One region of the Pseudoalteromonas sp. SR41-1 genome, then DNA from elsewhere that is predicted to be linked to it. Evidence: riboswitches for the same ligand, from Rfam matches in the RefSeq annotation. Region 1 holds a riboswitch; the other holds the start of a gene.
What was found. A riboswitch is a leader RNA that binds a small molecule or an ion and turns the genes downstream of it on or off. The one in region 1 is predicted to bind cyclic di-GMP.
Positions count from the first base shown of each region.

Region 2: it holds a riboswitch for cyclic di-GMP, as region 1 does, so the genes downstream of both, H5118_RS16835 (chitin-binding protein) here and H5118_RS13550 (hypothetical protein) in region 1, are expected to answer to the same signal.

Region 1 is NZ_JACJEK010000014.1:104,724-111,364, reverse strand. Features, by position in the region: gene H5118_RS13570 (polysaccharide biosynthesis/export family protein) at 2-520, opposite strand; gene H5118_RS13565 (outer membrane beta-barrel protein) at 520-1,734, opposite strand; gene H5118_RS13560 (undecaprenyl-phosphate glucose phosphotransferase) at 1,718-3,121, opposite strand; gene H5118_RS13555 (3-phosphoshikimate 1-carboxyvinyltransferase) at 3,273-3,623, opposite strand; cyclic di-GMP riboswitch class I at 5,113-5,204, shown strand; gene H5118_RS13550 (hypothetical protein) at 5,295-6,419, shown strand.
Region 2 is NZ_JACJEK010000021.1:30,262-36,902, forward strand. Features, by position in the region: gene H5118_RS16815 (glutathione peroxidase) at 1-435, opposite strand, end outside; gene H5118_RS16820 (AzlD domain-containing protein) at 509-808, opposite strand; gene H5118_RS16825 (AzlC family ABC transporter permease) at 805-1,509, opposite strand; gene H5118_RS16830 (cytochrome b/b6 domain-containing protein) at 1,617-2,273, shown strand; cyclic di-GMP riboswitch class I at 2,362-2,449, shown strand; gene H5118_RS16835 (chitin-binding protein) at 2,546-3,109, shown strand; gene H5118_RS16840 (S9 family peptidase) at 3,247-5,322, shown strand; gene H5118_RS16845 (hypothetical protein) at 5,383-5,781, shown strand; gene H5118_RS16850 (LytTR family DNA-binding domain-containing protein) at 5,804-6,556, opposite strand.

The DNA of each region.
Region 1 (6,641 bases):
CTTAAAATAAGCGCTGTTCGATTTTTATTGTATCGCCCGCTGCAATTAGGCTGTTTAAACCACCTTTTTGTTGCTGCTGTTTAGTTTGCTCTTTAAATATGTATATTTTATCAACAGATGCACGCTCAGTTAAACCACCAGCAAGTGCTATAGCTTGGTTTACTGTCATAGAAGGTTGATAAGGGTAGGCACCAGGGTCTTTAACTTCACCATGAATATAAAAAGGCCTATATTCAACAACTTGAACGTATACATTAGGGTTTATTAAGTAATCAGGTTGTAAGCCTTGTGTTATAACCTGTTCAACTTCAGAAATGCTAAGCCCCGCTAATTTCACTTTACCTAAAAACGGGTAATTAACCTCACCACTATTACCTAAAAGTGCAGTAACCTCTAAATCAGGCTGGCCAAAAACTTTTATTTCAACCATATCTCCTGCACCTAATACATAATTTTGCTCAGACTGTGCAAAACAAACGCTGCTTAAAAATAGCAGCGTTAAACTAAAAATAAACTTCATTAATTAGCCTTTAAAGCGAATGTAAAATTAACACCTACAATAACGCGGTCAAACTCTATTGCGCTTTGAGTAGAATCTTTATCAATAAAGTCTACATAGGTAGACACCATACCAAACTTACTCGCAATATAGTTCAAACCTAAACGTGCACTTTTGGATTTATCTTTACGGCCTACATCACCAGTATATTGCTCATTAGTGTAATTAACACCAGCAAGTGAGCTTAAATAGTCGCTCCAATTATGTGCCCAATTAATACCATATGTACTTTCTTTTATGTAATCGCCTTCAACTAATGGATCTTTTGCTGCACGACTAGTGCTTAACTGCACGGTCGAATAACTTAATGGCTGCCAATTAACCGCAGCTTCCCAACTTAAACCGCTAAAATCTTCACGCTGAGCCGATATAAAGCTCTTTTTTTGATAACCTAACTTAAACGAGCCTGAGGTAACTGCCGTTGCCTCCCATTCCATACCGGCTAGTAATTTAGTATCGTCAGAATCGCGGCTAATACCATTAGCCTGCATCACATCATAACGATAATCTTCGCGCTTTAACTCTATAAAGGTTCTGCTTGAAGCTTGTGTATTGTAGTAAGCAGTAATACCCATTAACGTTTTATCGTAATCACGAAATTGTGAAACAGCTCTAAAATTTTGGTATTTTTTGTTAAAAAAACCAGCCTGCAGTGCAACTTGGGCTTTTGAGCTTACGGCACCATATTCGTATCGAGCATTAAAATTGTGTTGTTGGTATTCTACCAGCTCGTTAATTGCATCACCTAAGCCTTCAGTTAAACCGCTACCACGTGGCTCATACAACCAATCGGCGCTGGCATTAATATCTAACCTATGTTGGCTGGTAAATTCGTTATGCGTTGCAGCACTTAAATTAACTTGGGTAAAATTATCTGCGCTGTCTTTGTTATGCAAGCTTGTACTCGTAGCTGCATTAATACTGTAATAATTTACGCCATCTTCTATCAGTGCATCAATGTTTGGGGTAATAGTCCATATTAAACGCGACTCTTCATCATTCGGGGTGCTAAAAAAGTTATCATTACTGCTAACTCCTGTAGTTAAAGTAGGCGTAATTTCTGCGCCGTCTTTAGTTATAACACTGCCTGGCTTAAGCGCCGCAAATGCTGGGGATGTAACCCCCATACTTACAATTAAAAGTAAGCCTTTAACCGGATTAGTAAGCGTTTGCATTTTTAAATCCCTTAAATATTGTTAAAAAAATAATTTTTATATCAAACCATAACGACCAATGCTTAATATAGTGCAAGTCAAATTCTACCCGTTTTTCCATTTTATTAAGGGTATCGGTTTCGCCTCGCCAACCATTGATTTGAGCCCAACCTGTTATACCGGGCTTTGCTTTATGGCGTAGCATATAAAACTCTACTTTTTTACGGTACTCCTCGTTATGTGCAACAGCATGTGGCCGAGGCCCCACAATCGACATATCGCCTTTTAAAACATTTATAAATTGCGGCAGTTCGTCTAGGCTGGTGCGGCGTAAAAAACCACCTAATGGTGTTATACGGGAATCGTTTTTAGTGGCTTGAGTTACCACTGTGCTGTTTTCGGTCACGCTCATTGAGCGAAACTTCCACACTTTAATTTTACGTCCGTCAAGCCCGTAGCGGTCTTGCTTAAAAATTACAGGTCCTTTTGAAGTAAATTTAACAGCGAACGCTATAGCAATAAGTATGGGTGAAATAAGCATTAATATAATCGACGACACTACTATGTCTTCGGTGCGTTTTATAAACTCACGCGCACCAATAAAAGGCGATTCAAATACGCTTAGTGTGTCTACGTTACCAACATGCTCTACACGTGCATGTATTAAGTTTGATAGTAAAAAGTCGGGTATAAAATGTACATCTACAGTGGTATCACCCAGTTGCAATAATAGATCTGCTATGCGCTTATCAGCTTTCATTGGCAGTGCAATGTAGAGTATGTCTATTTTTCCCTCGCGTGCTGCACAAATAGCGTTTTGTATTGTGCCTGTTACTTCGTAAGTAGCTACATTATTAAATAATCGTTCTGGCTTACGGTCGTCATAAAAGCCTAAAAACTTAAAACCTAACTCATCGTTTTTTTCAATCTCGTCATATAAATATACCGCCGACTCAGTAGCCCCTACTATGGCAACATTACGTAAGTTCATACCGAGCTTACGGCGATTTCGTTTATATAAATTAACGGCATAGCGCCACGTGTATAAAAATATAATACTAAACAGTAACCATAAACCTAAACCAACTCGTGAAAGTGACTCAGTCAACTTAAAAACAAACATAACAAAAAACAAAGTGGCAAATGCTAAAAACAATGCACTCCAGGCTGTAAAAATCATGTCTCTAAATTTACCTGCACGCCACGAACGATAAGCCGAAAATATTTCAGCGCAGTATAAGTAACTTAAGGCAACAGTTAATATTGCAATCATGTAGTGGGTAGTTAGCTCAAAATGATAAAGAAAACTCGAGCATTGAAAGGCCAAAAATAGCGAAAAAATGTCGAACAATCTATAAAAACTAGCATCTGAGGAGCCGTTAGGCTTAAAAGTCCTTGAAGAGGTCATGCGATTCCATTCCTTTATAGCAAATACTTAGAAGTAGATTTAATAATAATTTTACAATATTTTTGCGAGCTTAGCCATACATTACTATTAAGTTCGAATAACAGAAAAATTTACATTCTAACGAAAAAAGAACAATTAGGATAAGGTGAGTTTAATTAAATAGGCTCTTAAACCGAGACCAAACACCAAATGAATATCCTTCAAACAAATCAATTCCCAACGCAGATTTAATCAAATAAGCTATTAATGTAAATGATAATAGTAGTAGAAGTGCAAGCACACTGGTAAAAAAAACTTTTAATAATAGAGAGATTTTTTTACTCCCCTCACTAAGCACTCGCCTATTACGACCACCTAAAAAAACTATATAATAACGATATCTAAAAAAGCTGAGTACGCCGCGAAAGTCAACACTATGTTTCCCCCACTGACGAGCACCTATCGCAACTTTTAGATACATTAGCTGCTCATCAGTAAAGGTTTCTTGAATGTTTTTTGGCATTCTTTGTAAAAAACTATTTACTGCGGGATCATTTTTTATGTTCAAGTTAAAGCTCGCTGAAAGTTTAGTTTATTTATCTTATAAAACATCGAATTAAGGAGTTACTAATATTAAATATAACGTTAAACCTAACCGTTATTTGAACATTAACTTAATGTACAACTTAATAAAAGCATTTTGAAGCGTAAACCTCAACCTAAATGTAAACTCGATTGGATACAAATATTCGATACACTACTCCAACACCCTGCACATTTAGAATACATAACAGCTTTTATAAATATTAATTATAGATCTATAATAAAAATATTGTTTATCATGGCGTTTAATAAAATATCTTTTAGGTTTAATTCCTTTTGTGTCTAAAATATTATCTAAAATTCCATGTTGCTATTCCGCTAGAAATTTAATTTATTAGCTGAGTCCCGGGCATATACGGCATTAATTGGTAAATCTTTACTTATCAGGGCTCCGGCTCCAACAATTAAGCTCGAACCAATTGTTACTCTAAGTATAATAATACAGTTACTTCAATGAAACGTTACCCTTTAGTACTGTAGGTTTTACATCATCAATAGCCGGATATTCATTACAATACCATCATGATTTACAAAACCATTTAAGGTAATGCTGACATTGTTTTCGACACTTATTAAATATGGCTCTTAATCAAAATCGAGATGACCAACGTACCGTCAACCTTTCGCTACTGCCCCACCAAACTTTCGCAGAAGTGCTACTTGACTAAGAACTTTGCGCGTGTAGTCTAATTATGACTCAAGTATAGCAAGTATTTTTTATGGGTTACGTTTAATTTTTGACATTTTTGAATCTTGAATTAGGGATTATTTCGCTTCAGATTAATTAAACAATTGAGTACAACTTTAAAGCTTTGGAATTTTAGATTTTTGTAAATTCATCATAGTAGTTATTAATGATTAGCATTTGATAATATGTGAAATAAAAAACCTTACATTCGAGACGTTAAAGCACATAGTCACTTCATTCTTATATAAAGTCGTCTTTATTAAAAATACAGATTATAGGGGCAATGAAAGAGTATATCCATTTTCTTTACAACTGTGTCACATCCTTGAAATAAATAAAATTATATACCTGTAGCAATACTTAATAGAAATTTATATAGTTTATTAACTATATAATATGCAATTAAAAAACTCAAGCAATCAACTTAGAAATATTTTTTAGATAAATGGATTATAGCAAAGAAGAATAAAGCTATTAGTAGAGTATGTTTGTTAGAATAATATTTTTATAATTTGGCTCTTAAAAGCCATACTTTAATAATCATTAAATAATAAAACTTCCAGTTTTTGATTAGATAATTTCAATGATTACGTATGAATCTCATGTCCACCGTTCCTCAAATAGGTAATCCAGTTAACTTTAGCTTAATTAATTCAGTGAGTTATAATTAAATAAAGTTTAAGCTTTCAATTGAGTCAAACTTTACTATAATAGAAGCAGAAAGTGATAAAGGCAAACTTGGTGAAAATCAAGGACGCAAAGCTTCCGGCCTAAAGTAAATACTTCATTTATTATGGTAGCGGGGTTACCGCATAGACACTAGTTGAAATTCATAACTATACCTTTGTTTACCTATTCATTTTTCAAACCTATTTGAATATTAATTTACTAAAGGTATAAATCATGAAAAAATTTATTATAGTATCATCGTTCTTCTTATTTTCATTTACATTACAAGCAAATACAGCCTTTATTAGTCCTGATGGTTCTGGTAATGGTTATACAGCGAATTCTCCTGCGTCCATTAGTAATCTAAACAATTTATTATCTGACACATCATTAAATAAAATCAATTTGCTTCCTGGAACTTACTCACAAACTGATGCTCTAGTACTTAATCAAGGTAGTCATCCAATGGAAGTTGTTGGGCTTAATAATGTGACATTTAGTAGCAATTACAATTTTTATTCAGGTGGTAACTCAGGGCTTGTTATTGCTCGTAGTAATATTTCATTTAGAAACTTATCATTTTTAAACACCAGGTATTGTTTCCGGTTTAAAAATAATAATGTTGAAAACGTAAACATTGAGAGTGTTAATGCTTACAACAACTCTAGTTGCATAGAATTTGATAGCAATATTGATAAGTATGTATCTAATATTTCGATAAATAACTTAAAAAGTATGGGTTATTACAAGGCTGGTATACGCATAAATGGTTCTGACACCCATAATATTAGTATTTCAAACACAATTTTAGATGGTCTAGCGACTTCTACTGAAAATGAAAGAGATTGTCACATTTCAGGTATTCTTATAGATGGATATTCTAAGGATATATTAATAGATAATGTATCTATATCAAACAATATCGGTGGTATTGAAGGGTGTAGAAGCTACCAGCAAGGTGACGGAATAGTCTCAAATACAAATACCAGCAATATAACTATTAATAATACAGTAATTTCAAATAGTAGAGATGCAGATCTAGATCTTAAAGGAAAAAATATTACTTTAAATAAAATAAAGTCATTATCAGGTAACGAAGCAAGGTATAACTTAAAATTATGGAACAATGAATTTACATGCACCGAATGTTATATAAATACAGCAAACGTGTCTGCTTTAATCGCCTTTGATTCTCATATTAGGATGTTAAATTCAACCGTAAAAGTTGATGAATCTGCGAGACTATGTGATTTACGCTACTTAAACACAAATACAACTGCAATTGATTTTGTTAATACTAATTTCTCATATTACGGTGACTTAGCTTATCAACCAAATAATCTAACTCAATGTAAATAAAATTACCTTTAATTTAAATGCAAACCCAGAATTGCATTTAAATTTATCTAGAGGTTAAATATATTAAATTAAAGTGTTTCTGGTGTTTACCTACCGAAAATAATATTTCAAATAAAGTAATTCATATCTATTTATAATATGGGATATTACATTCATTTACTATTTCGTAATTTACCACTAAAAGGAAATGCTAATATATTAGATTTTTTAACTATTAATTGA
Region 2 (6,641 bases), on a different contig from region 1:
AGTAAAAGGTGCATAACGTTTAATTGGCGTGCCATCTGCAGCAATTAAAAATTTAGTAAAATTCCACTTTATTTTACGTGTTAAAAAACCAGGTAAAGCCGATTTTAAAAAACGAAAGACTGGGTGAGCATGCTTACCGTTTACATCTACTTTGGCCGCCATTAAAAAACTCACACCAAAGTTAATTAAACATCCTTGCTCTATTTGTGTAGCGTCGCCGGGTTCTTGCTGACCAAATTGATTACACGGAAACCCTAAAATAACTAAACCTTGGCTGGCATATTTATTATGCAAAGCTTGCAGCGACTCGTATTGGTAGGTAAATCCACATTTACTTGCGGTATTAACAATAAGCACAACCTTACCTTCAAAATCACTAAAGTTAATAGGTTGACCCTGCAAGCTTGTTGCGCTTAATTGATGGAATTTGTGCATATTGGCGTCTTTTTTATTATTGTTATCGGTATTTTAACCTGAGTACAGTATTTCATAAAGTATAAAGAGCGCTCTAATTTAAAATCAGAAATAGCCCCATACCGGCAAGCGTTGTGTAATAAATATTATGTGTTTTATAGGCAACAATGATGGCGACTATCGCTGCGCTTAAATAAGGGTTTTGCCAGTCTAAGTTAATGCCATCTTCATTCAAAAACACGATAGGCACCCAAATTGCTGTAAGCACCGCAGGTGCGCTAAAGCTTAAAAATTGCTGCATTTTAGGACCTACTTTAAACGGTAAAGCGCGGTGTAAAAATAAATAACGCGTAAAAAATGTAATACACGCCATGAGTAAAATAGTTGTCATCATGGCGTTGCTTCCTTTTTAGCGGTTAGCCTTGCTGTGCTGTAACCTGCGGCCATTGCCAGCAGCGCTGAGCAAACAAGCCACAACTCAAATCCTGTACTTTTTAAAAGCGTTGCGCTAATACCAGCTACAATTACCGTAACGAGTGAGGCCAAATTTTTGATTCCCGGAATAACCAACGCGATAAACGTCGCGGCAATTGCAAAGTCGAGCCCTAAATTAGTTAGGTCGGGCAGCATTGTGCCCGCTACAATGCCAATTAACGTCCAAATATTCCATGCAATATAAAAGCTAAAACCAGCGCTTAATGCGTATATTAAGCGTGTTTTTGTTCTATATGCTCTTCGATGATGAGAAAACGCAAACAGCTCGTCGGTTAAAACAAAACTTACTGGTAAGCGCCAACGCATAGGTTGATCAATCACCTTATGACGCACGGCTAACCCGTATAAAAAATGCCGAGAGCTAATAATAAATGTTGTGAATAAAATTGTGAGCAATGGTGTGTTGCCCGCCATAAGTTCAATCGCAACAAGCTGTGCAGAGCCTGCAAATACTAATAACGACATTGCTTGGGTTTCAAAGGCGCTAAAACCATTTTGAATCGCTAAAGAGCCGCATAAAATACCCCAAGGAACAACGGCTAAACACAGTGGTAGCATATCTAAAAAGCCTTTTAAAATAGCTTTTTTAACTGGTTGCATGATATTTACTCTCACGGCTTGTAGAATGGCTCATAAGGATACCTTAATATTATGATGTTAAAGTAGTTAACAAATTAAATAATACTGTTTTTTTAAGGATAGGCACAATGACGACGTTAAAAGTGTGGGATGGGTTTATTAGATGCTTTCATTGGTTTTTGGTTGTAAGTATTGCAGTGCTTTATTTTAGTATTGAAGAGGGCATGATTGAGCTTCATTTTGTTGCTGGCTTTTTTACTTTAGCACTTATAGTAACACGTTTAATTTGGGGTGTTATTGGTAGTAAAACCGCGAGATTAAGTGGGTTACTGCATTCTCCTAGAGCTATTTTAAAGGCATTAAAATCACCAAGCGAATCGTTAGGCCATTCAGCACCCGGTAGCTGTATGGTGATAGTGTTTTTTATATTGATCATAACGCAACTTGTAAGTGGCTTAATGAGCAGTGATGGTATTTTAACTGACGGGCCGCTTGCTCAATATGTGTCTAGCGATACGATTGATTTTGCCAATTGGCTACATGAGCTGAATTTTGACATTTTACTTTATGCTATTGGCTTACATGTATTAGCTATTATTGTTTATAGAATAAAAGGCAAACCGCTGGTTAAGGCGATGATCACAGGCTCAAAAGAGTTAAAAGCGGATGACCCTGAGGCTAAAGTAACAAAAGCGTCTTGGCCTGCGTGGTTAATATTTATATCTTTATTGGTGTTGCTGGTATTTACGTGGGCGAAAGAGCCTTTAACTTATTTGTTTAGTTAAAAACACATTAAACCAACCTTAAAGGGTTGGTTTTTGTTTTTGGTTACATTCTTTTGTTTGATTGTTATGCGGGGTCGAATTATAATCGCCGCATTGCTGGCAAACTAGCCGAAAGGTTAGGACGCAAAGTTTCCGGTCTAAGTCTTTTTAAAAGCTATGGTAGCGGGACTACTGCATAACGTGTTGTTATGTATCACTTGCCCTCAGTGTATTTTTTGTGTATCCATAGTGTATGGATAAGATTTTGTAACTCTTAAGGTGTTGCCGTGTTTATGCATACGTCGTTGGCCTGTGGAAAGTGGTCAACAATAGGTTGCTTAAATCATCATACCCAATTATTTATTGGTGATGTGGTGAGTGTAACCTTTTACGACATGCAAGGAGAGCTGGTTAGTTTATCATTTGATTACAAGATCACCTCGCTTGAGCAAGGTGAGCCTCACGCATGGCCACGTTTAGTTGCCGAGCATATTAATGTGCATGTTCCTCTGGTTAGCGCAGGTAAAATGACCGAACAGGGTTTAATTGTAGCCTATAGAAATAATGAAATTTTTGCTTTGCAAAGCAGTGGTATATGTAAAGCACACGTCGGCTTTCATTGTATTGCAAAATGCGATGAGCGTGTTGTTAAGAACCTTGATACTTATGATTACGTGTACCCTGAAAATTGTGAAAACTATAATGCGGGTACAAAGGTATTGCAGCCAAAAACTGGGCATGTATATCAATGCAGGCCTTGGCCATTTAATGAGTTTTGCCGCACGAATGACGATAATAAGTCTATGTTCGAACCCGGTGTAGGGCAAAGCTGGGCTATGGCTTGGCAGCAAATATAAAGCTTAAATTATCTTCCCAAAGGTATAGCGGTTTTAGTAATGAAGCGTTTACCGTTTTAGCCCATCCAACTATTGGATGGGCTTTTTTATTTTTATGATAAACTGCAAATCACATTATTTTTTTAATTGGTTTTGTTGTGTCTCGTCCTGTCTACTCTTTAAGTTTATTACCTAATTTCCCGATTGCTAAACAGCAAGCCCATACATTAAGTACTCATAATAAGATACGTACCGATAATTACTATTGGATGCGTGATGACGATCGCCAGGATGAGCAAGTACTTGCGCATTTACATGCTGAAAATGCGTACTGCGATGAACAGTTAGCTGCTATGAAGCCACTACAAAATACACTTTTTGAAGAGTTAAAAGCACGCATTGTAAAAGATGATAATTCGGTACCCGTTAAAGACGGGAAATACTGGTATCACTCAGAAGTTCGTGGTGATGATGAATACTCGCGTCACTATAGAAGTACGAGCATAAAGGCCGATAATAAAGAGCTTTTACTCGATGTGAATGTCTTAGCTGAAGGATTTGAGTTTTTTGAGCTGGGCGAAGTCGCACTAAGTCCATGCGAGCAGCTTATGGCTTACTCTGAAGATACTGAAGGTCGTCGTATTTATAATGTTCGCTTTAAAAGCTTAGCGACCGGTGAAATGCTACCTGATGTACTTGAAAATACAGAAGGACAAGTTGTTTGGGCTAACGACAATAAAACTGTTTTTTATGTAAAAAAAGATTTAAAAACGCTATTAGGATACCAAGTATTTAGGCATGAGCTTGGCAGCGAGCAAAGCCAAGACGTAATGGTCTACGAAGAGCAAGACAGCAGCTTTTTTATGGGACTTGGTAAAAGCCGCGATGAAAGCTTAATTATTATTGATTTAGCATCGACAGAGACCAATGATACATGGGTGCTTGATGCTAATAAGCCCACTGGCGAATTTAAAGCATTAATGCCGCGTGAAGATGGCCACGAGTTTGACGTAGATAAGCTAGGTGACACATTTTATATTGTGACTAACTGGCAAGCTAAAAACTTTAGATTAATGACGGCAACAAACGAAACAATTGCAGATAAAACACAATGGGTTGAGCATACAGCTCACAGAGAGAATGTACTGCTTGAAGGTGTAGAGTTATTTAATGACTTTTTAGTATTGAGTGAACGCGAGCAAGGGCAAGCTCGATTTGTAGTTGTTAATAGGCAAGGGGATCGTATGGCACTTGAGTTTGCCGATCCTTGTTATTATGCTGCAATAGCAATGAACCCAGAGCCAGACACAGGCACTGCGCGTATTTATTACTCAAGTTTAACAACACCAGGTTCTTTATATGATGTTGATTTAGCAACTGGCGAAAAAACACTACTTAAACAGCAAAAAGTACTCGGTAGTTTTAATGCCGATGACTATCAGTCTGAGCGATTAATGGTAACTGCTCGCGACGGAGTTAAAGTACCCGTATCAGTTGTTTATCGAAAAGACAGCTTTAAAAAAGATGGCTCAAATCCGTTATTTCAATACGGTTATGGTGCGTATGGCTATACGATTGATCCAAGTTTTTCAAGTTCATCGCTGAGCTTGCTCGATCGTGGTTTTGTTTATGTAATAGCACATGTTCGAGGCTCTGAAATGCTAGGCCGCGAGTGGTACGAGCAAGGTAAAAAAGAGCATAAACAAAATAGCTTTAGTGACTTTATTGATGTGACAAAAGCGCTTGTTGCACAAGGCTATTGTGATAGCAGCAAGGTGTTTGCCTCAGGCGGCAGTGCTGGTGGTTTATTAATGGGGGCGGTTGTAAACCAAGCACCAGAGTTATATTGCGGTGTTGGCTGTCATGTACCATTTTTAGACGTATTAACCACGATGCTTGATGAAAGTATTCCGCTCACAACAAATGAATATGATGAATGGGGTAATCCAAATGAGCCTCAGTTTTATGATGTAATTGAAGCTTACTCGCCGTATGACAATATTCGCGCCCAAAACTATCCGAACATACTCGTTACTACCGGTCTTCATGACTCACAAGTGCAGTATTGGGAGCCTATGAAGTGGGTTGCAAAAATGCGTGAACTTAAGACTGATAGTAATATTTTAGTATTTAAAACCGATATGGATGCAGGGCACGGCGGTGCATCAGGTCGCTTTAAAAGTTTAGAGGAAAAAGCACTCGAAATGGCCTTTTTTATTGCTTTATTAAATTAACTGCAAAATCAGAAAATTGTATTATCCTATATATAGAAGTTGATATATGTAAGGCGATTTATGTTTGGAGCACATGGTGAATTTCAAATTTGTTCACAGCCCCCTCAGATGTATTTAGAATTGAAAGGGAGCTTTAATAATGAAGGCATTACGCTGTTAACTAATGGAGTTGTTCAGGAGTTGAGCACTCACCCTGAAAATACGATTAAGTTTGTGGTTGTTAATTTAAAAGAGTTTGAGCTGTTAACTTTGGATGGCCTCGATTCATTAGAGGCCTATTTTGCCGGTGTAAAAGAACGTGGCTATCAACGAGTTGATTATATAAACATTAATATCATAGCTAAAAATATGTTTGAAAAAGTATGGAAAAATAGCGATGTAGAAGTTAATTTTTATAAAGATACCGAAAGCTATTTATTAGTGCACCCAAATGACAGTTATATAAAACAGAACTGGTAACTAACATGAGTATTATAAACCGCTATTGAAAAGGGCTTATAATACTCTCTAAACACCCTTTATAGCGCCGTGAAAGGTTTAAACACATATCGTTTTTCAGCCTTACTCTATAATCGCCACTGTCAGTAGGCATCAGTTCGCAAATAGCTTGTTTTCTTACCAGCGTTGAGCGATGAATGCGAACAAACCCTTCTGGTTCTAGTTGTTGTTCAATATTTTTCATGGTTTCGCGATGTAGTACCGGCGTATTACCTTGGGTAAAATGCAGCTCTACATAGTTGCCCGCGCCATTTATCCAAATAATATCATTGATATCAATTAGCCTTACCTTACCGACATCTTTAACCACAATGTGTGATGATGGCTTTTCAGCTTGTGTGCTTTGCTGGTATTGGCGTTCGGCCGCACTTGCAATCGGGCAAAGGTGAATCAGCTTATCAAAGCATTTATCAATACGTGATGCAGTTGAATCTAATATTAAAAAATCTACAGCGCCAACTTCAAAGGCAAAACTCGCAAAATGTCCCGATTGAGCAATAATGACTAACTTCAGCTTTTTAGCAAGCTCAGTTAAATGCACTATTTGCATAGGGTCAGCTAGGTTGGTTAGTTCGTAAAACAGTACATTGTATTGATCTGTGTCTATTTGATCTAATCTATTTGTTTGAAGAAAAGATTGAGATTCAAAGTGTCGGTGATCTTGCACACGCTTTGTTAAAAATGTTGCAAACTTAGTGTTACTAACAAAAGTTAATGCATGAAAAGAAGCGATCATTATTTTATATCTCTTGCTGTATATAATAATAAAGACCGTGCTTAGCGGAAAAAATGTTATGAAAAGTACAATATATTTATAAAAT